One region of the Cellulosimicrobium sp. GQ32 genome, then DNA from elsewhere that is predicted to be linked to it. Evidence: riboswitches for the same ligand, from Rfam matches in the RefSeq annotation. Region 1 holds a riboswitch; each other region holds the start of a gene.
The links. A riboswitch is a leader RNA that binds a small molecule or an ion and turns the genes downstream of it on or off. The one in region 1 is predicted to bind S-adenosylmethionine.
Positions count from the first base shown of each region.

Region 2: it holds a riboswitch for S-adenosylmethionine, as region 1 does, so the genes downstream of both, AC6CH9_RS02090 (aminotransferase class V-fold PLP-dependent enzyme) here and AC6CH9_RS10075 (methylenetetrahydrofolate reductase) in region 1, are expected to answer to the same signal.
Region 3: it holds a riboswitch for S-adenosylmethionine, as region 1 does, so the genes downstream of both, AC6CH9_RS01845 (NADPH-dependent FMN reductase) here and AC6CH9_RS10075 (methylenetetrahydrofolate reductase) in region 1, are expected to answer to the same signal.
Region 4: it holds a riboswitch for S-adenosylmethionine, as region 1 does, so the genes downstream of both, AC6CH9_RS01960 (LLM class flavin-dependent oxidoreductase) here and AC6CH9_RS10075 (methylenetetrahydrofolate reductase) in region 1, are expected to answer to the same signal.

Region 1 is NZ_JCAXEP010000005.1:89,493-97,247, forward strand. It holds gene AC6CH9_RS10050 (ABC transporter substrate-binding protein) at 1-617, opposite strand, end outside; gene AC6CH9_RS10055 (sensor histidine kinase) at 690-1,883, shown strand; gene AC6CH9_RS10060 (LytR/AlgR family response regulator transcription factor) at 1,880-2,722, shown strand; gene AC6CH9_RS10065 (hypothetical protein) at 2,719-3,261, shown strand; gene AC6CH9_RS10070 (sodium/solute symporter) at 3,258-4,784, shown strand; SAM riboswitch class I at 4,995-5,097, shown strand; gene AC6CH9_RS10075 (methylenetetrahydrofolate reductase) at 5,261-6,256, shown strand; gene metE (5-methyltetrahydropteroyltriglutamate--homocysteine S-methyltransferase) at 6,289-7,755, shown strand, end outside.
Region 2 is NZ_JCAXEP010000001.1:494,906-502,660, reverse strand. It holds gene recC (exodeoxyribonuclease V subunit gamma) at 1-561, opposite strand, end outside; gene AC6CH9_RS02110 (hypothetical protein) at 753-1,238, shown strand; gene AC6CH9_RS02105 (class I SAM-dependent methyltransferase) at 1,365-1,985, opposite strand; gene AC6CH9_RS02100 (O-succinylhomoserine sulfhydrylase) at 2,176-3,426, opposite strand; gene AC6CH9_RS02095 (rhodanese-like domain-containing protein) at 3,423-3,914, opposite strand; SAM riboswitch class IV at 4,187-4,302, shown strand; gene AC6CH9_RS02090 (aminotransferase class V-fold PLP-dependent enzyme) at 4,338-5,774, shown strand; gene AC6CH9_RS02085 (GNAT family N-acetyltransferase) at 5,889-6,536, shown strand; gene AC6CH9_RS02080 (CsbD family protein) at 6,620-6,793, opposite strand; gene AC6CH9_RS02075 (GNAT family N-acetyltransferase) at 6,886-7,539, shown strand; gene AC6CH9_RS02070 (hypothetical protein) at 7,711-7,755, shown strand, end outside.
Region 3 is NZ_JCAXEP010000001.1:442,066-449,820, reverse strand. It holds gene AC6CH9_RS01875 (dipeptide ABC transporter ATP-binding protein) at 1-583, shown strand, start outside; gene AC6CH9_RS01870 (Dps family protein) at 691-1,176, opposite strand; gene AC6CH9_RS01865 (aldo/keto reductase) at 1,438-2,472, shown strand; gene AC6CH9_RS01860 (LLM class flavin-dependent oxidoreductase) at 2,469-3,701, shown strand; gene AC6CH9_RS01855 (hypothetical protein) at 3,829-4,233, shown strand; gene AC6CH9_RS01850 (flavin reductase family protein) at 4,331-4,900, opposite strand; gene AC6CH9_RS01845 (NADPH-dependent FMN reductase) at 4,897-5,496, opposite strand; SAM riboswitch class IV at 5,517-5,650, opposite strand; gene gdhA (NADP-specific glutamate dehydrogenase) at 5,844-7,181, shown strand; gene AC6CH9_RS01835 (copper homeostasis protein CutC) at 7,264-7,755, shown strand, end outside.
Region 4 is NZ_JCAXEP010000001.1:464,773-472,527, reverse strand. It holds gene AC6CH9_RS01970 (MMPL family transporter) at 1-1,684, opposite strand, end outside; gene AC6CH9_RS01965 (TetR/AcrR family transcriptional regulator) at 1,780-2,502, opposite strand; SAM riboswitch class IV at 2,675-2,773, shown strand; gene AC6CH9_RS01960 (LLM class flavin-dependent oxidoreductase) at 3,131-4,285, shown strand; gene AC6CH9_RS01955 (NtaA/DmoA family FMN-dependent monooxygenase) at 4,305-5,699, shown strand; gene AC6CH9_RS01950 (DUF1684 domain-containing protein) at 5,758-6,699, shown strand; gene AC6CH9_RS01945 (GNAT family N-acetyltransferase) at 6,696-7,289, shown strand; gene AC6CH9_RS01940 (amino acid ABC transporter permease) at 7,286-7,755, shown strand, end outside.

The DNA.
Region 1 (7,755 bases):
GTGACGTCGTAGTCCTCCTGGAGCTGGGCGCACCGCTCGTCGTAGGCGTCCAGCAGTGCCTGCGCGTCGGTCTCACGGCCGAGCGCGCGACCCACGAGCAGCACGTTCTCCTGCCAGGGGTCGGTCTGCGTCGCAATAAAGACGGTCGGCGCGATCCCCGCGAGCTGGTCGTACAGGTCGGCGTGGCGCGACTCCGTGCCGAGGATGAGGTCCGGCTCGAGGGCGGCGATGGCCTCGAGGCTCGGCTCGGGCACCGTGCCCACGACCTCGATCGCCTGCGCGTCCTCCCCGAGGTACGCCGGCACGCCGGCCTCGACGCTCAGCACGGCCGCGCCGACCGGGACGACGCCCAGCGCGACCGCGGTGTCCGTCTCGACGGGCTCGAGCGTGACGACGCGCTGCGGCGCCGCGTCGAGCTCGGCGGTCCCCCGCGCGTGCTCGACGGCGTACCCCGCGGCGGCGGCGTCCGCCGTCGCGGTCGGCGCCGGCTCAGCCGGCCCGGACGAGCAGGCGGCGAGCAGGGCGGAGGCGAGCACGAGCGCACCAGCGAGGGCGCCGCGGCGCACGCGGAGGCTGGACGATGCGGTCCGGGAGATCGGCACAGGGGCTTCCTTCATCACGAGTAGGTTTGCCTCACCTTACCTGGCGGCGAAGGTGGAGGACGACGTGACGCTGGTTACGATCGCTGCATGTCCGGGCCCGTGTTCGCCGGCGCCGTCGCCGGTCTCGTCGTGGGCGTGCTGCTCACCCTCGGGCTCGTGCTCGCCTGGCGGCTCGCGCGCGGGTCGCGCGAGCTCGGGAGCGACTCGGACCGCGCCACGTTCCGGACCCTGCACCTCGCGTCGCGCGCCGCGACGCACCTGCGGGGCGGGCTCGACGGCGACGACGTCGGCCGGGCTGCCCGTTCGCTGCGCCAGCTCCTCGGCGCGGACGCGCTCGCGGTGGTCACCGCCGAGGGCGCGGTCGCGCTCGACGGCAGCACGACCCTCGAGCCCGACGCGCGCCGGGTCGCCGAGCGGGTGCTCGCCACCGGTCGGCGGCACGTCGAGAGCGCGGCCACCGGGCACGAGGGTGGCGACGTCGCGGACGCCGTCGGGGCCCCGGTCGTCGCGGGCGGTCGTGTCGCGGGCGTCGTCGTCGCGTTCGCGGGCACGGTCCGCCCGCCGCTCGTGCGCGCGACGGGCGAGGTCGCGCAGTGGTGCTCGGCGCAGCTCGAGCTCAGCGAGCTGGAGGCGTCGCGCACCGCGCTCGCGCGGGCCGAGCTGCGCGCGCTGCGCGCCCAGATCAGCCCGCACTTCGTCTACAACGCGCTCGGCGCCATCGCGTCGTTCATCAGCACGGACCCCGAGCGGGCGCGCGACCTCGTGCTCGACTTCGCCGACTTCACGCGCTACTCGTTCCGGGGGCGCGGCGACTTCACGACCCTCGCCGACGAGCTGCGCTCGATCCACTCGTACGTCGAGCTCGAGCGCGCCCGGTTCGGCGAGCGCCTCGCCGTCACCCTGCAGATCGCGCCGGAGTCGCTGACGGCCGTCATCCCCTTCCTCTCCGTGCAGCCCCTCGTCGAGAACGCGGTGCGCCACGGCCTGGAGCCGCGCGAGCACGGCGGGACGATCGTCATCACGGCGCGCGACGAGGGCACCCAGACGGAGATCACGGTCGAGGACGACGGCGTCGGCATGGACCCGGCCGTCGTGCGCGAGCTCCTCACGTCGCGCGACACGACGCACGTGGGCCTGCGCAACGTCGACACCCGCGTGCGCCAGCTCTACGGCGACGACCACGCGCTCGACATCGAGACCGCGCCCGGCTCGGGCACGCTCGTGCGCCTGCGCGTCCCACGGTCGCAGCCGCTGCACGAGACGGAGGTGAGCGTGCCGTGACCGAGGAGGACCCGGCCGACGTCGGGCTCGACGTGCTCGTCGCCGACGACGAGCGGCCCGTGCTCGACGAGCTCGTCGCCCTGCTGCGGCGCGACCCGCGCGTGCGGACCGTGCTCGGGGTCGCGACCGGCTCGGAGGCGCTGCGCGAGCTCTCCTCGCGCACGGTCGACGCGGCGTTCCTCGACATCCACATGCCCGGCCTCACCGGCCTCGACCTCGCGCGCGCGCTCTCGCGCTTTGCCGACCGGCCCGCCGTCGTCTTCGTCACCGCCGACGAGGCCCGCGCACTCGAGGCGTTCGACGTCGAGGCGGTCGACTACGTGCTCAAGCCCGTGCGCCGCGAGCGCCTGGCGCGTGCTGTCGACCGTGTCGTGGAGCGCGTCGCGGACCGCGCCGGGCGGGGCGGCGCTCCCGGCGCCGTACCGGACGGCGCGTCGACACCGCCGACGGGCGGGGCCCCGACGGACGCCTCCTCCCGGCCGGGCCCCGAGGCGCCGGAGGACGAGACGCTCGTCGTGACCGTCGGGACGACGACGCGCCTCGTCCGGCGCAGCGCCGTCCGGTGGGTCCAGGCCCAGGGCGACTACTCGCGCCTCGTGACGGACACCGAGCAGTTCCTCGTGCGCGAGCCGTTGTCCGACCTGGAGGAGCGGTGGGCCCCGGCCGGGTTCCTGCGCGTCCACCGGTCGTACCTCGTGGACCGCGCGGCCGTGACCGCGGCGCGGTTCGGGGGCGCGCAGCCCGCGCTCGTCGTCGCGGGCCACGAGGTCCCGGTGAGCCGCCGCATGGTCCCGGCGGTGCGCGAGGCGCTGCTCGGCCCCCACCGGGGTCCGTCGTGAGCGACCCGGCACCCTCGTCGGACCCGACCTCGTCCGGCGACGGGTGCGTTCCCGCTCCAGCGCTGCGTCCAGGGACGCAGCACTCGGCCGCGGACGCAGCGCTCGGACCGGGGCGCGTGCGCGTCCGGTCGACGGACGCGCGGCCCGACACCGGTGGTGCCGCCGTCGCCCCGAGCGGCGGGCCGCCGTCGGACACCTCGCGAGATCGCCCCGAGGAGCCGGAGGACGACGCGGCCCACTACACGCGCGGGCTCGTGCGGGCCCAGCTCCGGCTCGGGCTGGCGTGCGTGGTGTCGTTCCTCGCCGTCGTCACGCTGCTCACGGTGACGATGAGCGGCGTGCCCGCCCTGGACGACGTCGTGCTGCTCGGCGTGCCGCTGCCATGGCTCGTGCACGCGTACGGCTTCTACCCGGTGATCGTCGCGTTCGCGGTCGTCTTCGCGGTCGCAGCGGCGCGCAACGAGCGCCGGTACCGCGCGCTCGCCGAGGGCGCGGGCGCGACCGACGAGCCCGGCCCCGACGACGGCGGTGGGCCGTGACCAGCGCGCTGCCCCTCGTCGCGATCGCGCTGCTCCTGCTCGCGACCGGGCTCATCGGGTTCTACGGCCTGCGGATCTCGCGCACCACGAGCGACTTCTTCGTCGCGTCGCGCACCGTGCGGCCGGTCTGGAACGCGTCGGCGATCAGCGGCGAGTACCTGTCCGCGGGCACGTTCCTCGGGCTCTCCGGCCTCGTGCTGCTGTCCGGCGCGGAGGCGTTCTGGTTCCCCGTGGGGTACGCGGCGGGCTACCTGCTCGTCCTGCTGTTCGTCGCGGGCCCCCTGCGGCGCAGCGGCGCGTACACCATCCCCGACTTCGTCCACGCCCGGCTCGACTCCGTCGTCGCGCGCCGCGTCACGAGCGTCCTCGTGCTCGTCATCGGGTGGCTCTACGTGGTGCCGCAGCTCCACGGCGCGGCGCTCGTCATCACGAGCGTCGCGCCCGTCCCGCCGTGGGTCGGCTCGGTCGGGATCGCGGTCGTCGTGAGCGCCGTGGTCGCCGCGGGCGGCATGCGCTCCATCACGTTCGTCCAGGCGTTCCAGTTCTGGGTCAAGCTCACCGCCCTCGCGGTGCCGCTCGTCTTCGTGCTCATGGCGCTCGGCGGGGCGTTCGAGCCCGGCGGTGCCGTCGTCACGTTCGACCCCGCCGCAGTGTTCCCCCACGAGGCCGGGCCGGGCGGCCTCGACGCGTACGCGACCGTCTCGCTCCTGCTCGCCCTCCTGCTCGGCACGACCGGCCTGCCGCACGTCCTCGTGCGCTTCTACACCTCGCCCGACGGCGGCTCGGCCCGCCGCACGACCGTCGTCGTGCTCGTCATGATCAGCGTGTTCTACATGGTGTCGAGCACGCTCGGGCTCGTGGCGCGGGTCGTCGCGCCCGACCTCGCGGAGCCCGGGGTCGCGGACACCGTGGTCCTCACCCTGCCGACCCGCCTCGTGCCCGGACTCGGCGGCGAGCTCCTCGCCGCGCTCGTCGTCGCCGGGGCGTTCGCGGCGTTCCTCGGGACGTCGTCGGGGCTCGTGGTCGCGCTGGCGGGCGTCGTGAGCCAGGACCTGTTCGGCGGGACCGTCCGGTCGTTCCGGTGGTCGGCCGTCGCGTGCACGCTCATCCCGCTCGCGTTCGCGCTCGTCACCATCCCGCAGGGGCTCGTGACGAGCGTCGGGACGGTGTTCGTCTTCGCCGCCTCCGCGCTGTCGCCCGTGATCCTGCTCGGCGTGTGGTGGCGCCGCCTCACCGCGCGCGGCGCGGTGGCGGGCATGGTCGTGGGCTCCGTCCTGTGCGCGACGGCGCTGCTCGCCTCGTCCGCGCTCGTGGCGGCGGGCTACGGGACGGGCTCGTCAGGCGCGACGGCGGACGGCCTTCCCGGCGTCGTGCGCGCCCTGCTCGCCCAGCCCGCGGCCTGGACCATCCCGCTCGCGACGGCGACCGTCGTCGTCGTGTCGCTCCTCGACCGCCACGGCCCGCCGCTGCGCACCGACCGGTTCCTGCGGCGCCTGCACGTCCCGGAGCTCCGACGCCGCTGACGACGGTGCGAGGCGGCGTGGCCGCCGTCCCACAGCGCGAGCCACCGGTCGGGCGGGTCGGAGTCGCGGACACGGCGGGCCCCGTGCTCGGCTTCGGTCGAAGGGTCGCGACGCACCCCCGGGGGCCACCGGCGAGACACCCCCCACCTCCCGGGCGTCTCACCTGACGGGCACGCTCGACCGCATGTCGGATGGGTCGTAGGATCGTGCCAACCATCCAGAGCGGTCGAGAGTCCTGGCTCGACGACACCGCAGCAACCCGCCGACGGAAGCCTCCCGAGGACAAAGGTGCTAACGCCAGGGTCGATGGAGCGACTAATGGTCTCAGAGGCACCCTTCGCGCACCGTCCGGGCAGCACGTGCCCGACGGCGGTCGCGCACGCACGCACCCCGTCCGGGGCGACGTCGTGAGCGTCGCGGACGCCGTCGGGCAGGCCCACGGTGGGGCCGCACGCCCCACGGTCTCGTTCGAGCTCATGCCCCCGCGGCGCCCGGATGCGGCGCCCAAGTTCTGGGAGACGGCGCGGCGCCTCGTCGCGACGCACCCCGACTTCGTGTCCGTGACGTACGGCGCCGCCGGGACCGACCGCGCGACCGCGCGCCAGGTCGTGGGGCGCCTGCTCCAGGGCACGCCCGTGCTGCCGATCGCGCACCTCACGTGCGTCGGGGCGTCGCGCGAGGACGTGGAGTCGGTCATCACCGACTTCCTCGACGAGGGCGTGCGGAGCTTCCTCGCGCTGCGGGGCGACCCGCCGCGCGATCAGCCGGACTGGCAGCCCGCGCCGGACGGCGTCCGGTCGTCGACCGAGCTCGTCGCCCTGCTGCGCGAGGTCGAGGCGTCGCGCTGCGCGTCCGACCCGGCCGTCGCGCTGCGCGGCGCGGCCCGGCCGCTGACGATCGCCGTCGCGACGTTCTGCGACGGCAACCCCGCCGCCGGCACCACGCGCACCCAGGAGGTGCGCCGCCTGTGGCAGAAGCAGCAGGCCGGCGCGAGCTTCGCGATCACGCAGCTCTTCTACGACGCGTCGTCGTACACCGACTTCGTCGCCGAGGCCCGCGCGGCCGGCGTGACGATCCCCATCCTCGCCGGGCTGCTGCCCACGACGGAGCCTGCGCGGCTCCGTCGCGTCGAGGAGCTCACGGGCGTGCGCGCGCCCCAGCACCTGCTGGACGCGCTGGACGCCCTCCCCGACCCGGAGGCGCAGCACGCCTACGGGATCGCGTACACCGTGGACCTCGCGCAGCGCGTCCTCGACGCGGGCACGCCCGGTCTGCACGTGTACACGTTCAACAAGCACCGCGCCGCTCTTGACCTGCTCGAGGGTGTCCACCTCGGCGGCGGGTCGGCCGGGACGGGAAGCAGCGCCAGCGCTGCCGCCGCCCCGCTCGTCCCGGACCTGGCCAGCGGGCCGTGGGTCACCGGCACCTCCCTGCCCACGACGAGCACCGCCACGCACGGCACGCCCGTCTGACCGGTCCTCCGGACCAGCAAGAGGTTTCGATCATGGCCACTTCCGTACCCTCCCCTACCCAGATTCAGGCCGGCTTTCCCGCCGGCACCGTGCTCGGCTACCCGCGCATCGGGCGCCGTCGCGAGCTCAAGAAGGCCGTCGAGGCGTTCTGGGCCGGGCGCACGAGCACCGACGAGCTCGAGGCCACGGCCCGCGAGCTGCGCCTCGCGACCGTCCGCCGGCTCGTCCACCTCGGCCTCGGCGCCGACGACGCCTCGGTCCCCGGCTCGTTCTCCTTCTACGACCAGGTGCTCGACGTCGCCGCGGCCCTCGGGGCGGTCCCGTCGCGGTTCGCGTCGCTCACCGACGCCGCCGGCCGCCTCGACCTCGCGGGCTACTTCACCGTGGCGCGCGGTCAGGGTGACGACGCCCCGCTCGAGATGACCAAGTGGTTCGACACGAACTACCACTACCTCGTGCCCGAGATCGGCCCGGACACCCCGATCCGGTTCGTCGACGACCGCGTCGTGCGCGAGTTCGTCGAGGCCAAGGAGGCGGGCGTCGTGACGCGGCCCGTCGTCGTCGGGCCGGTGACGTTCCTCGCGCTGTCCAAGGCCGCGGACGACGCACCCGCGGGGTACTCGCCGCTCGACCGCCTGGACGACGTCGTCGCCGCCTACACCGACCTGCTGCGCGCGCTCGCCGCCGCCGGCGCGCCGTGGGTCCAGCTCGACGAGCCGATCCTCGTCACCGACTCGGTCGACGTGCCGTTCGCCGACCTCGCCGCCGCGGTGGAGTCTGCGTACCGCGCCCTCGCGACCGACCTCCGCCCCGTGCCGAACCCGGGGTTGGACGCCACGTTGGCCTCCGCATCGCCCGGAACCCCGGGTTCGGCGCAGGACGCGCGGCCCGCGATCCTCGTCGCCGCGCCGTTCGGCGCGCTCCAGGCCGGTGCCGAGACCGCCGCTGAGGCGGCCCGGGACGGGCTTGCGCTCCTCGCCGGCACCGACGTCGACGCGATCGCGATCGACCTCGTCAAGGGCGCGGTCCCTGCCGCGGCCGAACGCGGCATCCCCGGCCTCGCCGGCAAGACGCTCGTCGCGGGCGTGATCGACGGGCACAACGTGTGGCGCGCGGACCTTGCGGCGAAGCTCGAGGTCGTCGACGCCGTCGAGGGACTGGGTGCCGGCGCGGTCTCGGTCGGCACGTCGACGTCGCTGCTGCACGTGCCGCACGACGTCGAGGACGAGGTGTTCGCCGAGCCCGGCACGGCGTCGGGCACGACGCTCGACCCGCGCCTGCGCGACTGGCTCGCGTTCGCGGACCAGAAGGTCGGCGAGGTCGCGACGCTCGCCCGTGCGCTCACCGAGGGTCGCGACGCGGTCGCGGCGGAGATCGAGGCGTCCCGCGCGGCGGTGGCGTCGCGCGCGGAGGCGAGCGGCGTCGTCGTGCCCGCGGTGCGCGAGCGCGCCGCCGCCCTGACCGACGCGGACTTCGCGCGCGGCGACTACGCCCAGCGC
Region 2 (7,755 bases), on a different contig from region 1:
CGTCGCCGGGACGCGCTCCACCAGGCGGCGCCACAGCTCGGGCTGCCAGGCGAGGTCGTCCGGGGCGGCGGCGGTGCCCGCGACCGGGGACGCGGCCGACCACGCGAGCACGACCTCGGGCCGCTGGCGCGCGTAGTCGACCAGGAGGTCCGCGAGCCGCCGCGCGAGCGTGAGCCGACGCCCCCGGCGCACCTCGTCGCCCGGGTCGCCGACGTACCGCGCGAGCGGCGCCGCCCACGGCTCGGCGAGGTGCGCGTCGAGCACCTCGAGCACGGACCACGCGAGACGCTCGGGCCGCCACGGGTCGTCGTCGGGGTCGAGGTCGGTGAGGTCCGCGACGACCTGCTCCACGAGCCGGCGCGGCCCGCGGAAGTCGACGTTCGCGCAGATGCCCGACGTCTCGCCCGCGCCCAGGTGGTGCGACAGCCGCTGCGCGAGCCACCGCTCGACCCCTCGCGTCGGGACCGCGACGACGTCCGGCGTGAACGGGTCCTCCGGCGCCTCGGCGAGCACGGCGGCGAGCGGCGCCACGAGCGCCTCCGCGCGCTCGGAGCGGTGCACGTGCAGCAAGAGGACCCCTGTCGGTGGTGGCGGACCGGTCGTCGCGCCCTGCCGGTCGGCCGAGCGCTACGAGGAATCTACGAGGTGCGTCCCACACCGTCGAACCGCCGTCCACAGGTCGCCGGGGACTACGGTGTCTCCGCCGCACGCGCGCGAAGGCCGCGGCGGAACCGGCACCCGAGGGAGGCCTGATGCGACAGCGGAGGACGACGGCCGTGCTGTGCGCGATCGCCGACGGCGCCGCGCCGGGCACCGTCGCGGCCGCGTCCCGCGGCGCGCTCCTGGCGCTGCGCGACCGGGTGGCACGGCTCCAGGTCGACGTGCACTCCGACGAGCCGTGGCCACCGGACGCGACGCACGCGGTGCACGCCTTGGACGAGCTGCGCCGCGCACGACGCGGACGCCTGGCCCGGCGCTTCGGGTGGGAGCCCCCGATCTCGCTCGCGCTCGACCCGCGCGACGACCGCGAGCTCGACCTCGCCCTCGCCGTCGCCCCCTACACGATCTGCGGCTCGGGCTTCGACGAGCACTGGACGCTGCTCTGGGACGTGAACGACACCGGGACGTCGGTGACTTTCTCGCTGCTGCCGCACGAGCTGGACGTGGTCCGGTCGCACGTCGCACGGTCGGGCGGACGCCCGGAGGATGTCGTCGTGCTGGGCGACCGTCGCGGCTGAGGCGCGTGGGAGCGCTTCGCGCGCTCAGCCGCGCCGTGCGACGAAGACCCACTCGCGACCCGGACGGTCGGGCGCGTCCCGGACGTCCACGACCTCGAACCCGCACGCCACGAGCGACGTCTCGACCTAGTCGCGCTCCCGGAAGCGCAGCGTCGAGTCGGAGTGGAGCGTGGTGCCGTCAGGCAGCACGGTCGTGTCGTGGAAGGACACGAAGGGGAGCGACACGTCGGTGAGGTCGGTCCACGACTCGACCGGGCCGACGTCGGACACCTCCACGCGCGTGGTCGTCGCCTCGCGGACCCACCCCTCCCAGGCCCGGCGGGCGGGGACACGGGTCTCGAGCACCAGCCATCCGCCCGGCACGAGCACGTCGTGGACGCCCCGCAGCGTCGCGGTCCACACGTCGTCGGTGAGGAACACCTGCGCGACGTTCGCCGTCATCGTCGCGAGGTCGACCTGGAGCGGGGGGAGCGCCGTCGCGTCGCCGTGCAGCCAGCGCACGCGCTCGGCGCCCGGCTTCGTGCGGGCGACGTCGAGCGACGCGCCCGCCGGGTCCACGCCGACCACGTCGAGCCCGCGCTGCGCCAAGAGGCACGCGAACGTCCCGGTGCCGCACCCGACGTCGAGCACACGGCGCGCACGGAGCTCGTCGACGATCGCGACGTAGGCGTCGAGGTCGCTGCGGTCGGGGTCGAGAGGGTCGTAGAGAGCGGCGAGGCGGGGGTCGTCGAAGATCGCGTCGGGCACCCTCCGACGCTACGAAGGGTCGGCGCAGCCGGTCCACGCCTTTGCCGAGCGTCCAGAGTCGACGATGCACCCGCTGCCCGCTGCCCGCTGCCCGCTGCCCGCTGCCCGCTGCCCGCTGCCCGCTGACTACGTGGTCGTGGCCCGTCCCGACGCCGGGACGGGCCACCACCGCATGTTCGGCGGGAAGGGGTCAGGCGTTCAGCGCCTGCTCCACGTCCTCGATGACGTCGAGCGGGTCCTCGAGGCCCACGGACAGGCGCACGGTCGTCTCCGCGATCCCGACGGCGGCGCGGCCCTCGGGGCCGAGCTTGCGATGCGTCGTGGTGGCCGGGTGGGTGACGAGCGACTTGGCGTCCCCGAGGTTGTTGGAGATGTCGACGACCTGGAGCGCGTCGAGGAACGTGAACGCGCGCTTCTTCGCCGTCTCGGGGTCGGTGCCCTCGGGGACGGCGAGGTCGAACGTCACGACCGTCCCGCCGCCGCTCTGCTGCGACTGCGCGAGCTCGCGCTGCGGGTGCGACGCGAGGAACGGGTACCGCACACGGCCGATGCCGGGGAGCTGCTCGAGCGCCTCGGCGACCTGCGCCGCGGCGGCGTTCTGCGCGGCGACGCGCACGGGCAGCGTCTCGAGGCCCTTGAGCAGGACCCACGCGTTGAACGCCGAGAGCGACGGCCCCGTGTTGCGGATGAACGTCTGCACGGGCCCGGTGACGTACTCCTCGCTCCCGAGGATCGCGCCGCCGAGCACGCGGCCCTGGCCGTCGATGTGCTTGGTCGCCGAGTACACGACGACGTCCGCGCCGAGCTCGAGCGGCTTCTGCAGCAGCGGCGTCGCGAAGACGTTGTCGAGCACGACCACCGCGCCCGCGGCGTGCGCGAGCTCGCTGACGCGCCGCGCGTCGACGATGTCCTGCATGGGGTTGGACGGCGTCTCGAAGAACACGACGTCCGCGGGCGTCGAGAGCGCCTCCTCCCACTGGGAGAGCACGTGCCCGTCGACGTAGTCCGTCCGCACGCCCCACTTGGCGAAGATCTCGTCGAAGATGACGATGCTCGACCCGAACAGCGCGCGCGCCGCGACGATCCGGGACCCGGAGCCCACGAGCGCGGCGAGCGACGTGAACACCGCGGACATGCCGGACGCCGTCGCGTAGCACGCCTCCGCGCCCTCCAGCAGGCGCAGGCGCTCCTCGAACGCGTGCACCGTCGGGTTGCCGTAGCGCGAGTAGACGAACCGGTCGAGCTCGCCCTTGAACGCGGCCTCGGCGTCGGCGGCGCGGTCGTACGTGTAGCCCTGCGTGAGGAACAGCGCCTCGGACGTCTCCTGGAACTCCGTGCGGTGGTGGCCGCCGCGCACGGCGAGCGTCGCGGGGCGCGCGCTCGCGGGCAGGGGCTTGCGGCCGGAGCCGCCGGGCACGCTCCCGGGCAGCGCGGCGCTCACCGGGCGGCCTCGTCGTAGGTCGTGGTGGGCAGGCCGCGGACCTTCCAGCCCTCGACGTCGCGCAGGCCCGAGAATCCCTGGGCGCCCTCGAAGCCCTCGAGCACGTTGTACGACGGCCCGAGCCCGGCGGCCGTGGCCGCGCGCGCGGCGCCGATCGAGCGCTGGCCCGAGCGGCACAGGAAGACGACGGGGCGCTCGTCGCCGGGGGTGAGCCCGGCCTCGACGAGCTGGTCCAGGAAGCGCGGGTTGGGCCCGGCCGGGGTCACCCACTCGTCGAACACGACGTCGCGGGCGAGGTCCGAGGCGTCGGGCACGCCGATGGTGCGCCACTCGCCCTCGGTGCGGACGTCCACGAGCACGGCGCGCTCGTCGTTCGCGAGCAGGTCCCACGCCTGCTGGGGGGTGAGGTCGCCGGCGTAGCCGACGGCGGGTCGCGCGTCGGGCGGCGCCGGCCGGGATGCCGACTGCTGCTGGGACTGGTCGCTCATGAGTCCTCCTCCATCGATCGTGGCAGTAGCACCCTGCGCCCGGCCGTCTCGCGACGGACCGGGGGGTTGCTGCGGCGTCGACGTGCCACGTCACTCGGCCGCTCCGGATGGTTGCTCGGGATCGTACGCCACCCGTCCGACGCGCGGAGCGCTCGTCTCGCCGAGCGGCCTCGCGAGGCGCTGCCGACCTGCCCGGGGATCCCGTCCCGCCATCCGAGACGCCCTGACCACCGGTTGACACGGCACGTCCCGCGCGCACATCCTGGGACGCAGGTCATGAGTGCCAGCGTGAAACCCCGGTTTGCTGGCCGGCAACCCTCCTCTCGCGGCGGGGTGCCCCGGGTGACGACCAGGCCGTACGCCGACCGGCGCGCGGCAAGCGCGGGGATCACCGTCCCCGGACCGCCCTCGGAGGACTGTGCCATGACTGCTCTCGCCGACGTCTCGTGTCCGACCGAGGTCTCGGAAGCCCCCGACCTCGCGGCGGTCGCCGACGCGCCCGCCCTGCTGCCCGTCGTGGGCGCGGACACGCTCGTCCCGCTCGTCGACGGCCGTAGCGTCCCCTACGCGAACCTCGACGTCGCGGCCTCGGCCCCGGCGCTGCGCTCGGTCGCGGACCGCGTGACCGAGGTGCTGCCGCTCTACGCGAGCGTGCACCGCGGTGCGGGCTACCTCTCGCAGGTCTCCACGGCGCTCTACGAGGCGTCGCGACGCACGATCGGCGCGTTCGTCGGCGCCCGCGAGGACGACGTCACGGTCGTCACGCGCAACACCACCGACTCGCTCAACCTGCTCGCGGGCTGCGTCCCGGCGAACGCGGACGGGACTCCCGGGCGCGTGCTCGTCCTCGACGTCGAGCACCACGCGAACCTGCTGCCGTGGCAGCGTGCGGGCGGCGCGACGGTCCTCGCCGGCGGCGCGTCCGTCGCGGAGACGCTGTCCGGCCTGCGCACCGAGCTCGCGCGCTTCCCATACGCCCTGGTCGCCGTGACCGGCGCGTCGAACGTCACGGGCGAGTCGCTGCCCGTCGCGGACGTCGTGCGGATCGCGCACGACGCCGGGGCACGCGTCGTCCTCGACGGTGCGCAGCTCGTCCCGCACCGCGGTTTCTCGCTCGCCGCCACCGGCGTCGACTACGTCGCGTTCTCCGGCCACAAGACGTACGCGCCGTTCGGCGCGGGCGCGCTCGTGGGCCGTCGCGACTGGCTCGACGCGGGCACGCCGTACCTCGCCGGCGGCGGCGCGGTGCGCCAGGTCGCCGTCACCGGCACGCAGTGGCAGACGGCGCCCGCGCGCCACGAGGCCGGGTCGCCCAACGTCGTGGGTGCCGCGGCGCTCGCGGCGGCGTGCGACGCGCTCGCCGCGCTCGACCCGGCCGACCTCCACGCGCACGAGGCGACGCTGCGCGCGGCGCTCGTCGCCGGGCTGGAGGCGGTCCCGGGCATCCGGGTCGTGCGGGTCTGGGAGGACGCGGTCGACCCGGTCGGGGTCGTCACGTTCTCCGTCGACGGTCACGACCCGGGCCTCGTCGCCGCGTACCTCTCCGCCGAGCACGGGATCGGGGTGCGCGACGGCCGGTTCTGCGCCCACCCGCTGCTCGCGCGCCTCGGGTACGACGCGGGTGCGATCCGCGCGTCCGTCGGCGTCGGGACGACGGGCGCGGACGTCGTCCGGCTCGTCGACGCCGTGCGGTCGTACGTGGAGCAGGGCCCCGCGACGCGTTACGAGGTCGTCGACGGCTGCTGGGCCGTGGCCGACGACCCGCGCCCGGTCCCCGCCGGCTCGGGCCTCGAGGGCCTCTTCGCGACCGCCGCGGCGGGCTTCCTCGCCGACGCCGCGGGGTGCGGCCCCGCCGTCTGAGCGGGTCCCGCCGGGACGTCCCGGGCAGCCGTTCACCGGGCCGTCGACGAGCGTTGTCCACCGCGTCGCCGAACCCTCTTGGCGGCGTCGTCCGCGTGTGCTCTGATATGCGCTGTGCTGCACGACGTCGTCCTCTCGGGGCACGGATTCCGCCTGGAGCCGTTGGCCCTGGAGCACGCTGAGACACTGGCCGGCCTCGTCGACGAGGCGATGTGGTCAGGCATGAGCATCCCCATGCCCTTCGGGGTCGCGGGGATGGCCGAGCTGGTGGCCGCGACGCGCGCCGCCCCCGACCTGACGGGCTTCGTCGTGCGCGCCGCCGGACCCGACGGGGCTCCGGGCGACGTGCTCGGCAGCACGGCGTTCCGCGACCTGTCGCTCGTCGACCGCCGGGTCGAGGTCGGCCGGACGTTCTACGCCCGCTCCACGTGGGGGAGCCTCGTCAACCCCGTGACCAAGTGGCTGCTGCTGCGGCACGCGTTCGAGACGTGGGACGTGCACCGCGTCGGGTTCCGTGTCGACACGCGCAACACGCGCTCGCTCGGGGCCATGCGCCGGCTCGGGGCGCACGAGGAGGGCGTCATGCGCGGCCACCGCACCGCGCCCGACGGGACGCGGGCCGACTCCGTGATGTTCTCGATCCTCGCGCCCGAGTGGCCCACCGTCGAGGTCGGGCTGCTGGAGCGGATCAACGCCCCGCGCGTCGTGCCCGTGCTGGCGCCACCGCTGCCGCGGGTGGACCTGCCGCTCGCGGCGTCCTGACCGGGCCGTCCGCGAGCAGACCGCGGGAATGCCGCGAGGGCCCCGCCGCAGCGGAGCCCTCGCGAGCAGATGAGGGGCGGTGACTAGCGGTCGAACGCGTCCTTGACGTCGTCGCCCGCCTGCTTCACGTCGGCCTTGGCCTGGTCCTTCTTGCCCTCGGCCTCGAGCCGCTCGTTGTCCGTGAGCTTGCCCGCGCCTTCCTTGAGCTTGCCACCCGCCTCCTCGGCGGCGTGCTTGGCCTTGTCTCCGAGTCCCATGAGTGCTCCTCTCGTCGGTACGTGCTCGACCGTAGGCACGGCCCGGGTCACTCGCACGCGGTCGGGCACCCGGCGTGTGGTGGGATGTGCGGGTGCAGCACGACACCACCCTCGAAGGCTTCGGCGTCCGCCTCGTCCCGCTCGACGAGAGCCACGCCCCCGCGCTCGGCGCGCTCGTCGACGACGGCATCTGGGCCGGCATGTCGAGCCGGGTCCCCGCCGGGACGGACGCGATGACCGGCTACGTCCGCGACGCCGTCGCCGCCCCCGGTCGGCTCGCGTTCGCCGTCGTCGGCGCGGGGTCCGGTGACGCGTCCGACGGCGCGGAGGCCGTCCGCGGCTCGACGTCGCTCTACGAGTGGGTGCCCTCGCAGGGCAGGATCGAGCTCGGCTCGACGTTCTACGCGCGCGAGTGGTGGGGCGGCGTCACGAACCCGGCGTGCAAGTACCTGCTGCTGCGGCACGCGTTCGAGGACCTCGGCGTCGCGCGCGTCGCGCTGCGGGCGGACGCCCGCAACAGCCGCTCCATCGGCGCGATCCGGCGCCTGGGCGCGGTGCCCGAGGGCGTGCTGCGCAGCCACCGCGTCGCACCCGACGGGTCGCGCCAGGACACCGCCTACTTCTCGATCCTGCTCGACGAGTGGCCGACCGTCCGCGACGGCCTGCTCGCGCGCCTCGACGCGCTCGTGGGCTCCACGCCGACGGAGCCTGTGGACGACGGTTCGGGGAGGGCCGTGCGCCGCTAGCGTGCGACACGCCCCGAGCGTCGGGGGCGTCGACGAAGGGGGCCGCACGCCATGCACCACGAACCGCCCGAGCCCGTCTGGGACTGGCAGAAGAGGGAGCGGCCGCGTGCTCCCCGAGTGCCTGTGGACATGCCTCCTGCTCCACGCACGGTTCATCGCGCCGGACTCGTCGTGACGTTTCTCGGGCTTGCCGTGCTCGTGTGCACGGGATTCAGC
Region 3 (7,755 bases), on a different contig from region 1:
GCTGCGGTCGCTGCGTCGCGGCTTCCAGGTGGTCTACCAGTCCCCGTACGCGTCGCTGGACCCGCGGTTCACCGTCGAGCAGATCGTCACCGAGCCGCTGCGGGCGTACCGGGTCGGGTCGCCGTCCGAGCGGGCCGACCGGGCGCGTGCGCTCGTCGAGGACGTCGCGCTCCCGGCCGACGTGCTCCGACGGGGACCGCGCGAGCTCTCGGGCGGGCAGCGGCAGCGCGTCGCCATCGCGCGGGCGCTCGCGCTGAACCCCGCGCTCGTCGTGCTCGACGAGCCCGTCTCGGCGCTCGACGTGTCCGTGCAGGCGCAGATCCTCGAGCTGCTCGTGCGGCTCCAGGCCGAGCACGGGCTCGCGTACCTGTTCATCTCGCACGACCTCGCGGTCGTGCGCCAGGTGTCCGACCACGTCGGCGTCATGCACCGTGGGCGCGTCGTCGAGCAGGGGGCGGCCGAGCAGATCCTGCTCGACCCGCAGGAGGAGTACACGCGCGAGCTCGTGGCGGCCATCCCCGGCCGACGCGCGCTCCAGGACGCGTCCCGGGCGTCGTCCACGACCGCAGGGAGCGCCCGATGACCGTCGCCGCCGCGCGAGCCTCCACGAGGTAGAACCGCCGGTCGCGAGGTAGAGCACCAGGTGTTCTACCTCGCGACCTGCGGCTCTACCTCGCGGGGCCGGACCGGTCAGGCCTCGCGGTTCTCCGACGAGAGGAACCAGGCCTGCTTCTCCAGGTCGGCGATGATCTCGTGCAGGATGTCGGCGCTCGTCGGGTCCTCGGCGTCGACGTCGTCGTGCACCTCGCGCACGACCTCGACCGTCTGGGCGAGGCGCTCGACGATGGCGTCGACCGTGTCGCCGACGGAGACGAGGCCCGCCGGGTACGGCGAGAGGTCGGTCGTCGTGGCGACGGTCTCGGTGCGGCCGTCGGGCACGACCTGGAGCGCGCGCATGCGCTCGGCGACGGTGTCGCTGTGCTCGCGCGCGGCGTCCACGACGTCGTCGAGCTGGAGGTGCAGGTCGCGGAACCCGCGGCCCGTGACGTTCCAGTGGGCCTGCTTGCCCTGGACGTGCAGGTCGACGAGCGCGACGAGCACGCGCTGGAGGTGCGAGCGGAGCGCCTCCGACGCCTCGAAGCGGGCGGTGGCGCGGTGGATGGTGGGTGCGGACATGGTGCTCCTCGCTCTCTCGGGGGTCTCCCGGAACGTGCGGCGGTCACCCGGCTTCCGTCGGTGCCGACTCGTGACTCGTTCTCTTGAACGATTCCAGAGTAGGCACCATTCCGCGTCCCCGCCAGCAAGGACAGGCGTGCCTGACCTGCGGTGACACGCCGGGGGCACCCGCCGCGACGAGACCCGTCACGTTCTCTCGCCAGGTGAGAGGACCGGCCCTCGCTCTTGCCGCGGGGGCGCTCGCGGTGGTCCGCTGGCGGCATGACCGACGACCGTGACCCCGCCGCTCCTCCCGCCCCCGCACGCCCGGCCGCGCGCACGCTCGGTACGGGCGACGCCGCGCTCACCGTCTCCGCCCTCGGGTTCGGCGGCATGTCCGTCACGGACGCCTACGGGCCTGCGGACGCCGGTGAGGCGGAGGCCGTGCTGCGCCGGGCGCTCGAGCTCGGCGTCACGCTCGTCGACACGGCCGACGTCTATGGCCACGGGCGCAACGAGGAGCTCATCGGTCGCGTGCTGGGCGCTCACCGGGACGAGATCGTCCTCGCGTCGAAGTTCGGGCTGCCGCCGGCCGGTGGCCACCCCGACGGGCGGCGCGTCGACGGGCGCCCCGAGTACGTGCGCTCCGCGATCGACGCGAGCCTGCGCCGCCTCGGTACCGACCGGCTCGACCTGTACTACCTGCACCGCATCGACCCGCAGGTCCCGATCGAGGAGACGGTCGGGGCGCTCGCCGAGCTGGTCGAGGCCGGAAAGGTACGGACGATCGGGCTCTCGGAGCCGTCGGCGGCCACCGTGCGCCGCGCGCACGCCGTCCACCCGGTGACGGCCGTGCAGAGCGAGTACTCGCTGTGGACGCGGGACCCGGAGGACGAGGTGCTGCCGACGCTGCGCGAGCTCGGAATCGGGTTCGTCCCGTTCTCGCCGCTCGGTCGCGGCATCCTCACGGGCACCGTCGACGCGACGGACAGCTTCGCCGAGGACGACGTGCGCCGTTCCCACGCCCGCTACGCGGGCGAGGCGTTCGAGCACAACCGTGGCCTGGTCCGGTCGCTCGAGGAGCTCGCCGCCGCGCGCGGCGTCACGACGGCGCAGCTCGCGCTCGCGTGGCTCCTCGCCCAAGGTGACGACATCGTGCCGATCCCCGGCACCAAGCGCCTCGCGTACCTCGAGCAGAACGTCGCGGCCGCCTCGGTCGCGCTCACCCCGGACGACGTCGCGGCGATCGGGGCGGCCATCCCGCGCGAGGCCGTGCAGGGCGTCCGCCACCCGCAGCCGGACCTGCTCGCGGGATGAGCGCCGACGCAGCGGCCGTGCCGGCGACACCCGCGCCTCCGCCCGACGAGGAGGGCGCTCGCCGCCCGCTCGCGGTGCACTGGTTCCTGCCGACCTCGGGCGACGCGCGCGGCATCGTCGACGGCGCGCACGCGAAGGACACGCCCGGCCGGGCGACCGGGTTCCGCGCGCCGTCGCTGGACTACCTGGAGCAGGTCGCGGTCGCCGCCGACCGCCTCGGCTACGAGGGCGTGCTCACACCGACGGGGACGTGGTGCGAGGACGCGTGGCTGGTCACGTCCGCGCTGATCCGCAGCACGGAGCGGCTGAAGTTCCTCGTCGCGTTCCGCCCCGGCCTCGTCTCGCCGACGCTCGCGGCGCAGATGGCCGCGACGTTCCAGCGTCTGTCCGGCGGGCGGCTGCTCCTCAACGTCGTCACGGGCGGCGACGAGAACGAGATGCGCAGGTTCGGCGACTGGCTCGAGCACGACGAGCGGTACGACCGTACGCGCGAGTTCCTCGAGGTCGTGCGCGGCGTGTGGGACGACGCGCCGCTCTCGTACGAGGGCACGCACTACCGGATCGCCGACGCCCGGACGTCCGCGCCGCCGGACCCGCTCCCCGAGATCTTCTTCGGCGGATCGTCGGAGGCGGCGCTGCCCGTCGCGGCGGCCCAGGCCGACGTCTACCTCACGTGGGGCGAGCCGCCCGCGCAGGCGCGCGAGAAGATCGAGCGCGTGCGCGAGCTCGCCGCCGCGCAGGGGCGCACGATCCGCTTCGGTGTGCGCCTGCACGTCATCACGCGCGACCGGTCGGCCGACGCGTGGGACGTCGCGCAGCGGTTCCTCGACGACCTCACGCCCGAGCAGATCGCGGGAGCCCAGCGGCTCCTGGGCTCGTCCGGGTCGGTGGGGCAGCAGCGCATGGTCGCGCTCCACGGTGGCGGTGACCTCGCGGCCACCCGGTGCGCGCGGGACCTGGAGATACACCCCGGGCTGTGGGCAGGCGTCGGGCTCGTGCGCGGTGGCGCCGGGACGGCGCTCGTCGGCAGCCACGAGGAGGTCGCCGACCTGATCGAGGAGTACCGCGCGGCCGGGTTCGACGAGCTCGTGCTCTCGGGCTACCCGCACCTCGAGGAGGCGTACTGGTTCGCGGAGGGCGTCCGACCGCTGCTCGACGCGCGCGGCCTCACCGCTCCCGTCGCGCGTGCCGGCGGCGGCGCCTCGCGCACCCACGCCGTGCCGTTCTGACCTGCTCCCGACCCGCCCGTGCGCCCGCTGCGCCGGACCCGCAGGACGGGAAAGCCATGGCTCGCCGCGGTGCGCGGACCTAGACTGGAGGAGTCCAGTGGGTCTCCCCGCGCAGAGGTCGGCTCCGATGTCGTGGCTGCTCATGATCTGGTGCGCGACGGCGTGCACGGTCGCCGCCGCGTGGTGGGTGCTGCGCCGCGCCGGGCGGCCCCCGAGCCATCGGACGACCAGCCGGCCGTACCTGCTGCGCCGCCGCCCGACGCCCCCCGACCCGCTCGTGACGCTCGCGCTCCAGGTGCGGCTGAGCGAGCTCGCGGCGGAGATGCGGCGCATCGAGGCGGACCCGGAGGTCTTCGCCCGCGCCCACCACTACCTCGCGGTCCAGGGCGCCTACGACGCGCTGCTGCGCGAGGCGTGCCGGCTCACCGGGCTCTCGGTCGAGGACGCGCCGCTGCGGGCCGGGTTCCGCACGGGCGACGACGAGCGGTTCCGCGAGGAGCTCGAGCTGAGCGCGCGCGGCTGGAGCTGGTGACCGGTCCACCCGTGAGGGGCGGCACGGGACGGGCGAGGGGCCCGACGGCGGTGCCTCCGCCGTCGGGCCCCTCGCCCGTGGTGCCTGTCGCCTGCGCTCAGAGCGCCGAGTGGTCCCCGATGCGGTGGTAGGTGCGGTCGTGGTAGACGAGGGGCGACGGCGTGCCGGCCGCCTCGCGCCGCGGGCCCGCGCCCGCGCCGACGCTCGACGAGAGCGCCCGCAGCGAGACCAGGTAGGAGTCGCCGACAGGCGTGCGCTGGACGACGCGGCCCCGGACCCAGGAGAGCGCGCCGTCGACCACGGGCTCGCCGGTGTCGAGGCGGGACCAGCCGCCGTCGGCGAACCGGTCGATGCCGCTCGTGGCGAAGCGTGCCGAGACGTCGTCCTGGTGGTCGGCGAGGAAGCTCACCGTGAGGGTCCTCGCGGCGGAGACGGCGGGCCACGACGACGACGTCGACGCGAGCGAGAACGCGAGCAGCGGAGGCGCTGCCGAGACGGAGATGACGGACGTCGCGGTGAACCCGACGAGGCGGCCGTCGTGCTCGAGCGCGATCACGGCGACCCCGGCGGGGTGGCCGCGGAACACGGACTTGTACTCGTCGGGCGAGAGCTGTGGCTCGTCCTGCTCCGCCAGGAGGGCCTCCAGGTGGGTGAGCTCGGCGGTCATCGGGCCACCCCCGCGAACGCGTCGGCGACGGCCTGGTCGGTGTGCGGCGGGTCGCCGCCGTCCACCCCGGGGAGCGGCGTCGCGGCGCGGCGCAGCGCGTCGCCCTCACGGGCGAGCCACGCGTCCACGACAGGGCCCAGGTCCGCGAGCTGGGGCTCGGTGACCGTGAGGGAGCGGGTCGGGACGACGGCGCCGAGCTCGACGAGCACGGGCCGCAGGTGCACCTCGCCGACGAGCGCGTGGGCGGGGTTGCCCGACACGACGAGCGGCACGACGACGACGTCCGCGAGCCCGTCCGGGCCGTAGAGGTCGAGGAACGCCTTGAGGAGCCCGGTGTACGACGCCTTGTAGACCGGCGTCGCCACGACGGCGACGGTCGCCGCGGCCAGCCGGTCGCGCGCGGCGTCCGCCGCGGGGCGCTCGGGGCCGAGGATCTCGGTGGCGAACGCCGCGAGGTCGATCGTCGAGACGTCGGCCGTGCCGAGGAGGGTGGCGACGCGGTGCGCCACGGTCTCGGCGGCGCCGAGCGTCCGCGAGCCGGGGCGCGGGTTGCCGGAGACGGCGAGGACCGTCGGGGAGAGGGAGCGGTGGGTCATGTGTACCTCGCAGTAGTCGTCGATCACGCTTGCCGCGCGGCCGTCCCGCGGGTGCGGGGCCGGTCGCGCACGGCCTGGTCATCTCCCGGAGCACCCCGCCGTGACAGGGGGTTGCCGACCAGCGAGCCGGGGCTTGGTGCTGGTGCTCGTGACCTTGGGGACGGGTATAGCAACGGCTCCCCGAAAACTGCACCAGATCGATCGGGTTTCTCAGTGGGTGGACGGTTGTGTCGTCCGCGCGGGAGCCGCGTGGCGTCTTCGGGTGCGCAGGGAGTGAGACGCCGGTACGGGAACTTCTGGCACAGGCGTACCGTCAGCAGGAGTTTCCGCCCAGACGAGGAGTGCCCATGGACAGCCGACTGCAGTCCGTCTACGACGAGGTCCTGCGTCGCAACCCCGGCGAGGCCGAGTTCCACCAGGCCGTGCGCGAGGTCTTCGACTCGCTCGGCCCCGTGCTGCGCAAGCACCCGCGCTACGTCGAGGCCGCCGTCCTCGAGCGTGTGTGCGAGCCCGAGCGCCAGATCATCTTCCGCGTCCCCTGGGTGGACGACACGGGCCGCGTGCAGATCAACCGCGGCTTCCGGGTCGAGTTCAACTCGGCGCTCGGCCCGTACAAGGGCGGCCTGCGGTTCCACCCGTCGGTCTACCTCGGGATCGTCAAGTTCCTCGGCTTCGAGCAGATCTTCAAGAACTCGCTGACCGGCATGCCGATCGGCGGCGGCAAGGGTGGGTCGGACTTCGACCCCCGCGGCCGCTCCGACGGCGAGGTCATGCGGTTCTGCCAGTCGTTCATGACCGAGCTGTACCGGCACATCGGCGAGAACACCGACGTCCCGGCCGGCGACATCGGCGTGGGCGGCCGCGAGATCGGCTACCTGTTCGGCCAGTACAAGCGGATCACCAACCGCTACGAGTCCGGCGTCCTCACGGGCAAGGGGATCTCGTGGGGCGGCTCGCTCGTGCGCACCGAGGCGACCGGCTACGGCACCGTGCTCTTCGCGCAGAACATGCTCGAGACGCGCGGGCAGGAGCTCGACGGCAGGCGCGTCGTGGTCTCGGGCTCGGGCAACGTCGCGATCTACGCGACGGCCAAGGCGCAGCAGCTCGGCGCGAACGTGGTCGCCTTCTCCGACTCCTCCGGCTACGTCGTCGACGAGGCCGGGGTGGACCTCGAGCTCCTGCGCCAGATCAAGGAGGTCGAGCGCGGGCGCGTCGCCGACTACGCCGCGCGCCGGCCCGGGGCCCGCGTCGTCACCGACGGGTCCATCTGGGACGTGCCGTGCGACGTCGCGCTGCCGTGCGCGACGCAGAACGAGCTCGACGAGAGCGCGGCCAAGCAGCTCGTCGCGAACGGCGTCGTCGCGGTCGCCGAGGGCGCCAACATGCCGACGACGCCCTCCGCCGTCGCGCTCCTCCAGGAGGCAGGCGTGCTGTTCGCGCCCGGCAAGGCCGCGAACGCCGGCGGCGTCGCCACCTCGGCGCTCGAGATGCAGCAGAACGCGTCGCGCGACTCGTGGTCGTTCGAGTACACGGAGGAGAGGCTCGCGCAGATCATGGCGGGCATCCACGACCGGTGCGTCGAGACGGCCGACGAGTACGGCACGCCCGGCAACTACGTGCTCGGCGCCAACATCGCGGGCTTCACCAAGGTCGCCGACGCGATCCTCGCGCTCGGCGTCATCTGACCGTCGTCTACCCTGGCCGACGGCCGCCGTCGCGCACGCCGCGCGACGTGACGGCCGCCGGACCGGACGACGGGAGAACGCAGTGACGACCACCGACCCCGAGGGCCCCGTCGTGCGCGCGGGCCGCGACGTCGTGCTCGAGCTCGCGGTGCAGGACCCGGACGGCGTCCGGGTGGCCGCCTCCGTGGGCGCCCGGCGGGTCGAGCTGTGCGTCGGCCTGGGCGCGACCGGCGGGCTCACGCCGAGCGCCGGCCTCGTGGAGGCGGCCGTCGTCGCGGCCGCCGACGCCGCGAGCCGTGCGCCTGCCGTCGAGGTCCACGTCCTGGTGCGGCCGCGCCCGGGAGGGTTCGTCCTCTCGGCCGCCGACCTCGACGTGCAGGTCCGCGACGTCCGGGCCGCGGTCGCGGCGGGTGCGGCGGGCGTCGTGGTGGGCGCGCTGACCCCGGACGGCGTCGTGGACGTCGCCGCCGTGCGTGCCCTCGTCGACGCGGCCGACGGCCGCGAGGTGACGTTCCACCGCGCGGTCGACGTCGTCGCGGACCCGCTCGCGGCCCTCGACGCGCTCGCCGGAGCG
Region 4 (7,755 bases), on a different contig from region 1:
CGTTCGTGCCCTCGCCGAACTGCTCGGCGATCGTCGAGTACGCGCGGTACTGCGTGGAGTCGTGCGCCTCCGACGACCCGTCGGGCAGGTTGGTCCGCAGGTCCAGCGCGGGGAGCGCGATCACCCCGAGCGCCACGACGGCGAGGGTCGCCGTGCCCACCGCGCGCAGCGTCGACATGGGACGCACGGGCTTCGTCCCGTCCGGGGCGACCGGGCCCGACGTCGCGGTGTCGGTCGTGGCGCCCGTCCCGCCCGAGGCCTCGGCGGCCTCGGTCCCGGCGAGCGCGGCGCGCTCGCGACGGCTGAGGATGCGCGTCCCGATCATGCTCAGCAGGGCGGGCGTGAGGGTGACGGCGATGAGCACGGCGATCGCGACGCACAGCGCGCCGACGGTCCCCATGAGGCCGAGGAACGGGATGCCGGTGACGTTGAGCGCGAGGAGCGCGATGAGCACCGTGGCGCCGGCGAACACGACGGCGTTGCCCGACGTGCCGTTCGCGAGCGCGATCGACTCCTGCACGTCGTCACCCTGCTTGAGCTGGCGGCGGTGCCGGTTGACGATGAACAGCGAGTAGTCGATCCCGACCGCGAGCCCGAGCATGAGGCCGAGCACGGGGGTCACCGACGACATCTCGACGACGCCGGAGAGCGACATCGCGGCGAGCGCGCCGATCCCGACCCCGATGAGCGCGGTGAGGATCGGCAGCCCGGCGCCGACGAGCGTGCCGAGCATGACGACCAGCACGATCGCCGCGACGACGAGGCCGATCGCCTCGCCCACGCCGAAGACCTGGGGGACGCCCTGCGTGATGTCGGACGAGAAGTCCGTCTGGACGCCCTCGACCGGGTCGTCGGTGAAGACCGCGACGAGGTCGTCCTTGGTCTGCTGCTCGATGCTCATGTTCGGCTCGGTGAACGCGACGCTCGCGACGGCGGCGCTCCCGTCCTCGGAGACCATGCGGATCTCCGACGCCATCTCGAGCAACGGCGCGGAGGCCTCGAGCTGGGCGGACTGCTCCTCGAGCGTCGTGCTCTGGTCCTCCAGCGCGGTCACCTGCTTGTCCAGCGCCGCGGCCTGGGCGTCGAGCTCGGCACGCCCGGCGTCGAGCTCCGCCTGCTGGGCGTCGAGCTGCGGTGCGACCTGGTCGAGCGCGCCCGCGGCCTGCGCCTGCGCGCGTGCCGCGTCGAGCTGGGTCTGGCCCTCGTCGAGCTGGGCCCGCGCGGCGTCGAGCTGCTCCTGGCCCGCGGCGAGCTGCGTGCGTCCGTCCTCGATCTGCGCGCGCCCGGCCTCGATCTGGGTCCGGCCGTCCTCGACCTGCTGGCGCTGGTCCGCGAGCTCGGTCTGCGTCGCGAACGGGTCGACGGCCGTCTCGACGCCGTCGACCTCCTCGGCCGCGGCGAGCCGGTCGGAGATCGCCGCCTCCTGCTCGGGCGTGAACGCGGAGCCGTCCTCCGTGGCGAAGACGATGGTGCCGCTCCCGCCCGAGGCCTCCGGGAGCGCCGTCTGGAGGCGCTCGGTGACCTCGGCGGTCGGCGTGCCGGGGATGGAGAAGCTGCTCGCGAGCGTGCCGCCGAACGCGACGAAAGCCGCCCCGGCCAGCACGAGCACCGCGAGCCACGCGGCGAGGACGGTCCGCGCGCGGCGCGCGCACGCGCGCCCGAGGCGGTAGAGGAGTTCAGCCATGAGGATCCTTCGGGTGGGAGTCCGGGGTGGTCCGGGAGGCGGTCCGGGTGGGGTGGTCGGTGCCGACGGCCGGGTGGCCGGGCGGGGTGGCAGCGTCAGGCGGGGCTCGCCCAGCCCGCGCGCACGCGGTCGACGAGGCGGTCGAGGAGGTCGGCCCACACGCGGCGCGAGGCGTCGTCGTCGGCGGCGCCGGTCGCGGCCCACCAGCGTCGCTGGATCACCAGGACCCCGGCCATGAGCGCGCCGACGAGCATCTCGATCTCGAGCGGGTCGACGTCGGGGTGCCGCCGCGTGGTCTCGGCGACCAGGCGCTCGGCGAGGTGGGTGAACGTGCGCACGACCATCGTCGTGACGCGCGGGGTGGGCTCGGTCGCGGTGCCGCCGAGGGCGCGCGTGAGGTAGGCCATGGGGCCGACGAGGTCGGTGCTGCGGAGCGCCGCGGTGACGTCGTCGAGCGGGGTCGTGCGGTCGGTACCGGGGTCGGCCGCGCTCGCCCCGAGCGCCTCGACCACCGTGCCCAGCACGTCCTCGCACACCTCGACCACCACGTCGTCGAGCGACGCGAAGTGGTTGAAGATCGTGCGCCGCGCGACGTCGGCCCGTGCGGCCAGCTCGTCGACCGTGAACCGGGCGCCCCCGTTCTCCTCCATGAGCGACGCGGCGGCATCGACGATCGCGCGGCGGTGCCGCGCGCGCAGCGCGGCGCGGCGATCGGTCGCGGGGCTGGTCGGGAAGCTTGCCGCAGAGCCCGTCGGTGAGCCCGGGGTCGGGTCGGTCACGGGCGCGTCCGCCGGCTCGGGCGCGGAGAGATGAGGCACCTCTTGACACTAAGTGCATCGATGCACTCAGTGCAAACAGCGCCCCGGACGACTGAAAGTTGACCGATCAAGTCCAGTATGTGGGAAGGTCTCCTCGGTGCGTTGACACCCCGCGGTGGGCGCTCGTAAGTTCCCGCGCAACCGAGGTCGACGTACCCCGGTCACAGGACATGGTCATGAGCTCCGACGCCAAGCCCCGGCTCGTCGGACGGCAACCCTCCCGCGCGGTGGGGTGCCCCGGGTGAGGACCAGGCCCTGCGTCGCGCGGACACCGCGCGGCACGGGGCAACGACGCGGAGCCCGGCGACGGGCACGAAGGAGACGGACGATGGACCGGCGAATGTCGAGCACCGCGGTGAGCGCCGCGCACGCGTCGACGTGCCCCTGTCCGCTCGCGGGCCGCCCTGGCGCCCGCGCCCTCGGGACCGCGGGTCCCGCGCGCGTCGCCTGTTGTCGCTGACGACGACCCGCCTCTGACACCCCGCGCCACCCCGCGCGCGGTCCGGGTCCCTCCCGGCTTCCCCAGCCCCGTCCTGCCGCCGCGCGCGGCCGGACCGCCCTGCCCACCTTCCGGCACCCCGCCGCGCCCTGAGCGCGCCGTCGGCTCAACTGAGAACGGATCCTCGCGATGTCCGACCCCCGCCCCGCCCGTACCCTCCACCTCGGTGTCGACCTCACCGACGCCGGCGCGCACCCCGCCGCCTGGCGGACCGTGGGCTCCCAGGCCCAGCGGCTCTTCGACGCCAAGCGCCTCGTCGAGCTCGTCGCCACCGCCCAGCGCGGCCTGCTCGACCTCGTCTCGCTCGACGACGCGTTCACGCTCCAGCCCGGCCGCAACGGGTCCGTGCGGGGCCGGCTCGACGCCGCGCTCGTCGCGTCCCGCCTCGCGCCCCGCAGTGCGGGCATCGGTCTCGTCCCGACCGTGACGACCACGCACACCGAGCCGTTCCACGTGTCCAAGGCGATCGCGACGATCGACCACGTGAGCTCCGGGCGCGCGGGGTGGCAGGTCGGGTGGTCGACGACGCCGGCCGAGGCCGCCGCGTTCGGTCGCAAGGGCGCGCAGGACGAGCGCGACGCCGTCGCCGAGGCGGACGAGGCCGTGGAGGTCGTCACGCGCCTGTGGGACTCGTGGGAGGACGACGCCGAGATCCGCGACGTCGCGACGGGCCGGTTCGTGGACCGCGAGAAGCTCCACTACGTCGACCACGAGGGCATCCGGTTCGCCGTCAAGGGGCCGTCCATCACGCCGCGGCCACCACAGGGCCAGCCGCCCGTCGTCGTCCGCGCGGACACGCCCGCCTCGCTCGACCTCGCGGCCCGCCGGGCCGACGTCGTCCGGGTTCGCGCCGCGACCCGCGACGAGGCCGTCGCCCTGCGGACGCAGGTGCGCGACGCCGCCGCGGACGCCGGGCGCGACCCCGACACGCTCCGGGTCCTCGTCGACGCCTACGTCGTCATCGGCGACACCCGCGCGAGCGCCCAGGCCCGCCTCGACCTGCTCGAGGACCTCGAGGGCGTCTCGTGGGACACCGACTCGCTCACGCACGTCGGCACGGCGCGCGACCTCGCCGTCACGGTCGAGGAGTGGGCGCACGACGGCGCAGCCGACGGGTTCCTCCTGCGGCCGTCGTCCCTGAGCACCGACCTCGACGCGATCGTCGACGGCGTCGTGCCGCTCCTCCAGGGGGCCGGCCTGTTCCGCACGGCCTACCCCGGGACGACGCTGCGCGACACGCTCGGCCTCCCGCTCCCCGCCAACCGCTACGCGGCGATCGCCTGAACCCGGACGGAACGACGACATGAGCACGCGCCCCCGCAAGCAGATCCACCTCGGCGCCCACTTCCCGGGCGTCAACAACACCACCGTCTGGAGCGACCCCCGCTCGCGCAGCCAGATCGACTTCGCCTCGTTCGAGCACCTCGCCCGCCGCGCCGAGGACGCGAAGCTCGACTTCTTCTTCCTCGCCGAGGGCCTGCGCCTGCGCGAGCACAAGGGCCGCATCCACGACCTCGACGTCGTGGGTCGACCCGACACCTTGCCCGTCCTCGCCGCGCTCGCGGCCGTCACGGACCGCCTCGGCCTCGCGGGCACGATCAACACGACGTTCAACGAGCCGTGGGAGCTCGCGAAGCAGTTCGCGACGCTCGACCTGCTCTCCGAGGGCCGCGCGGCGTGGAACCTCGTGACGAGCCCCGACGCCTTCACGGGCGCCAACTTCCGCCGCGGCGGCTACCTCCCGTACCCGGAGCGTTACGCGCGGGCGGCCGAGGTCGTCGAGGTCGCGCGCGCCCTGTGGGACTCGTGGGACGACGACGCGGTGCTGGCCGACCGGATCGCGGGCGAGTTCCTGCGCCCCGGGTCGGTGCGGCCGGTCGCTCACCACGGGTCGTACGCGGACGTCGTCGGGCTGTTCGAGACGCCGCGCGGGCCGCAGGGCCACCCCGTCCTGTTCCAGGCCGGCGACTCCGCCGACGGCCGGGACTTCGCCGCCCGGACCGCCGACGTCGTGTTCTCCGCGCACTCGACGTTCGACGCCGGTCGCGCGTTCTACGAGGACGTCAAGGGGCGCCTCGCGGCCCACGGGCGCGAGCGCGACTCCCTGAAGATCCTGCCCGCGACCGTCGTCGTGCTGGGCGACACGCCCGCCGAGGCGGAGGAGCGCGCGCGGGAGATCCGGCTCCAGCAGGTCTCGGGCCCGACGGCGATCGCGTTCCTCGAGCAGGTCTGGGGCCGCGACCTCGAGGCGTACGACCCCGAGGGGCCGCTGCCCGACGTCGAGCCCGACACGGACAACCTGTCGATCACGCGCGGACGCGTGCGGCACGCGAAGGACCCGGCGGCGGTCGCCGCGGCGTGGCGCGAGCAGGCGGAGGCGAACGGCTGGTCGATCCGCGAGCTCGTCATCCAGGTGACGTCGCGCGGCGGGTTCGTCGGCACCCCGCAGCAGGTCGCGGACGACATCGACCGCCACGTCCAGGAGGACGCGTCCGACGGCTTCATCCTCGTCCCGCACCTCACGCCGGGCGGTCTCGACGACGTGCTCGACCAGGTCGTCCCCCTGCTCCAGGAGCGCGGCTCGTTCCGCACGGAGTACGAGGGCACGACCCTGCGCGAGCACCTCGGCCTCGGCCGGCCCAGCACTGCGCGAGAGGTCGCCGACCCCGAGCCGGCCTCGGCCGAGCTCGTCGGCTGACCGCAGCCCGACCCGCACCAGTCCCGCAGACCTGCACCGCACCGACCTCGGAGGACCCATGAGCACGAGCACGCCGACCGCCACGGGCGCCGCGGCCACCGCGCCCACCACCGGCACGCCCGTCGTCGCCGCGTCGACCCCGTCGCCCGACGCCACGGCGTGGGCCGGCTGGCACGCCGAGCGGGAGGAGGCGCTGCGCCCGCCGCACGGCTGGCTGAGCCTCGTCGCCTACCACTGGCTGCCGACCGAGCCCGCCGCGCTGCCCGGCGTGCCCGGCCTCTGGTGGGCCGACGCCGACGGCGCGCACCACCGCGCGGGCACGGACGGCGCCGTGCGCACGACGGCGGGCGTGGCCGTCACGACGGTCGTCGTCCCCGAGGGCGGGTCGTCGGTCGCGGGGACGTACCTGCCGGAGGGCCGGGAGTCCGGGACCGGTCCGGCGAGCGCGCGGAGCGGTGAGCACGACGGACCGGACGAGACGCGTGAGGTCGCCGTCGAGGTCGTGCGCCGCACGGGCCGGTACGCGGTCCGCCTCCGCGACCCGCTCGCCCCCGCCCGGATCGCGTTCGACGGCGTCCCGTCCTTCGCGTACGACCCCGCCTGGGTCGTGGACGCGGCGGCGCGCTGGTACGACGCGCCGCGGCCCGTCGTCGTCGGTGCCGCGCGCCCCGGGCTCGTGCACCACGTGAGCACGGTCGGCGAGGTCGACCTCGTCGTCGAGCGCGACGGCGTCGTCCACCGTGCGACGCTCCACCTCACGGGCAAGGCCGGCGGCGCGGTGACGCTGCTGTTCAGCGACGAGGCGGACGACGTCGCGCCCTGGCGCGTCCTGTGGGTGGACGCCGACGTGGCGCCGGGCGCCGAGGGGCGCGTGCGGCTCGACCTCAACCGGGCGATCAACCTGCCGTACGCGTTCAGCGACTTCGGGACGTGCCCGGCGCCGGTCGAGGGCAACCACGTGCCGTTCGCCGTCACCGCGGGCGAGAGGGCGCCCCGGTGACCGCGGTCGCCGCGCGCCCCGCCGGGCGGGGAACGCGCGAGGTCCGGTCCGTCGCGATGCACGACCCGCTCGTGCGGCCGCTCCTCGACGAGCTGTCCCAGGAGTACTGGACGCGCTACCAGCGCGTGCTGACCGCGGACGAGCTCCGCGCCGAGATGGAGCACTACCCCGCGCAGGACTTCGCGGCGCCGCACGGCGAGCTCGTGCTGGTGCTGGAGGACGGCGAGCCGGTCGCGGGCGGTGCGTTCCGCCGTCGGACCGAGCCCGAGCTCGGCGACCCGGCACGCCTCGCCCGGCAGTCCGCGCGGCGCAGCGACGGGACGCCCGCCGTGCGGACCGCCGAGCTCAAGCGGATCTGGACGCACTCCGCGCACCGGCGCCAGGGCCTGGCGCGCGTCGTGCTGGCGGAGCTGGAGCGCCGAGCGGTCGAGCGCGGGTACCGGCGTCTCTACCTGACGACCGGTCCGCGGCAGCCCGAGGCCGCCGGCCTGTACCTCGCGACGGGCTACACGCCCCTCTTCGACACCGGGACCGATCCCGAGGAGATCGGCCCGCTCGCCTTCGAGAAGTGGTTGGAGGTCGCGCCATGAGCACCGTGTCGCTCCCGCAGGACGAGTCCCGGCAGCTCGCGCCGCCGTCGGGCCGGCACCCCGCCGACCGGCGCGGCGGTGTCGAGGACGCGCTGCCGCTGGAGAGCCTGCGCATCGTCCCCGCGCGGCACCCGGGCCGCTGGGCCGCGACGGCCGGCGTGGCCGTGCTGCTCGCCATGGTCGTCAGCTCGCTCGTGACGAACGACCGCTGGGAGTGGGGCGTCGTCGCGCAGTACCTCACCTGGCCCTCGATCCTCGAGGGCGCGTGGGCGACGATCCGGCTCACGCTCGTCGCGTCGGTCGTCGGGTTCGCGCTCGGCACGGTCCTCGCGCTCATGCGGCTGTCGCGCTCGCCGCTCCTGCAGTCGGTGTCGTGGACGTACACGTGGGTGTTCCGGTCCGTGCCGCTGCTGCTCCAGCTCCTGCTCTGGTACAACCTCGCGTACCTGTACCCGTACCTCAGCGT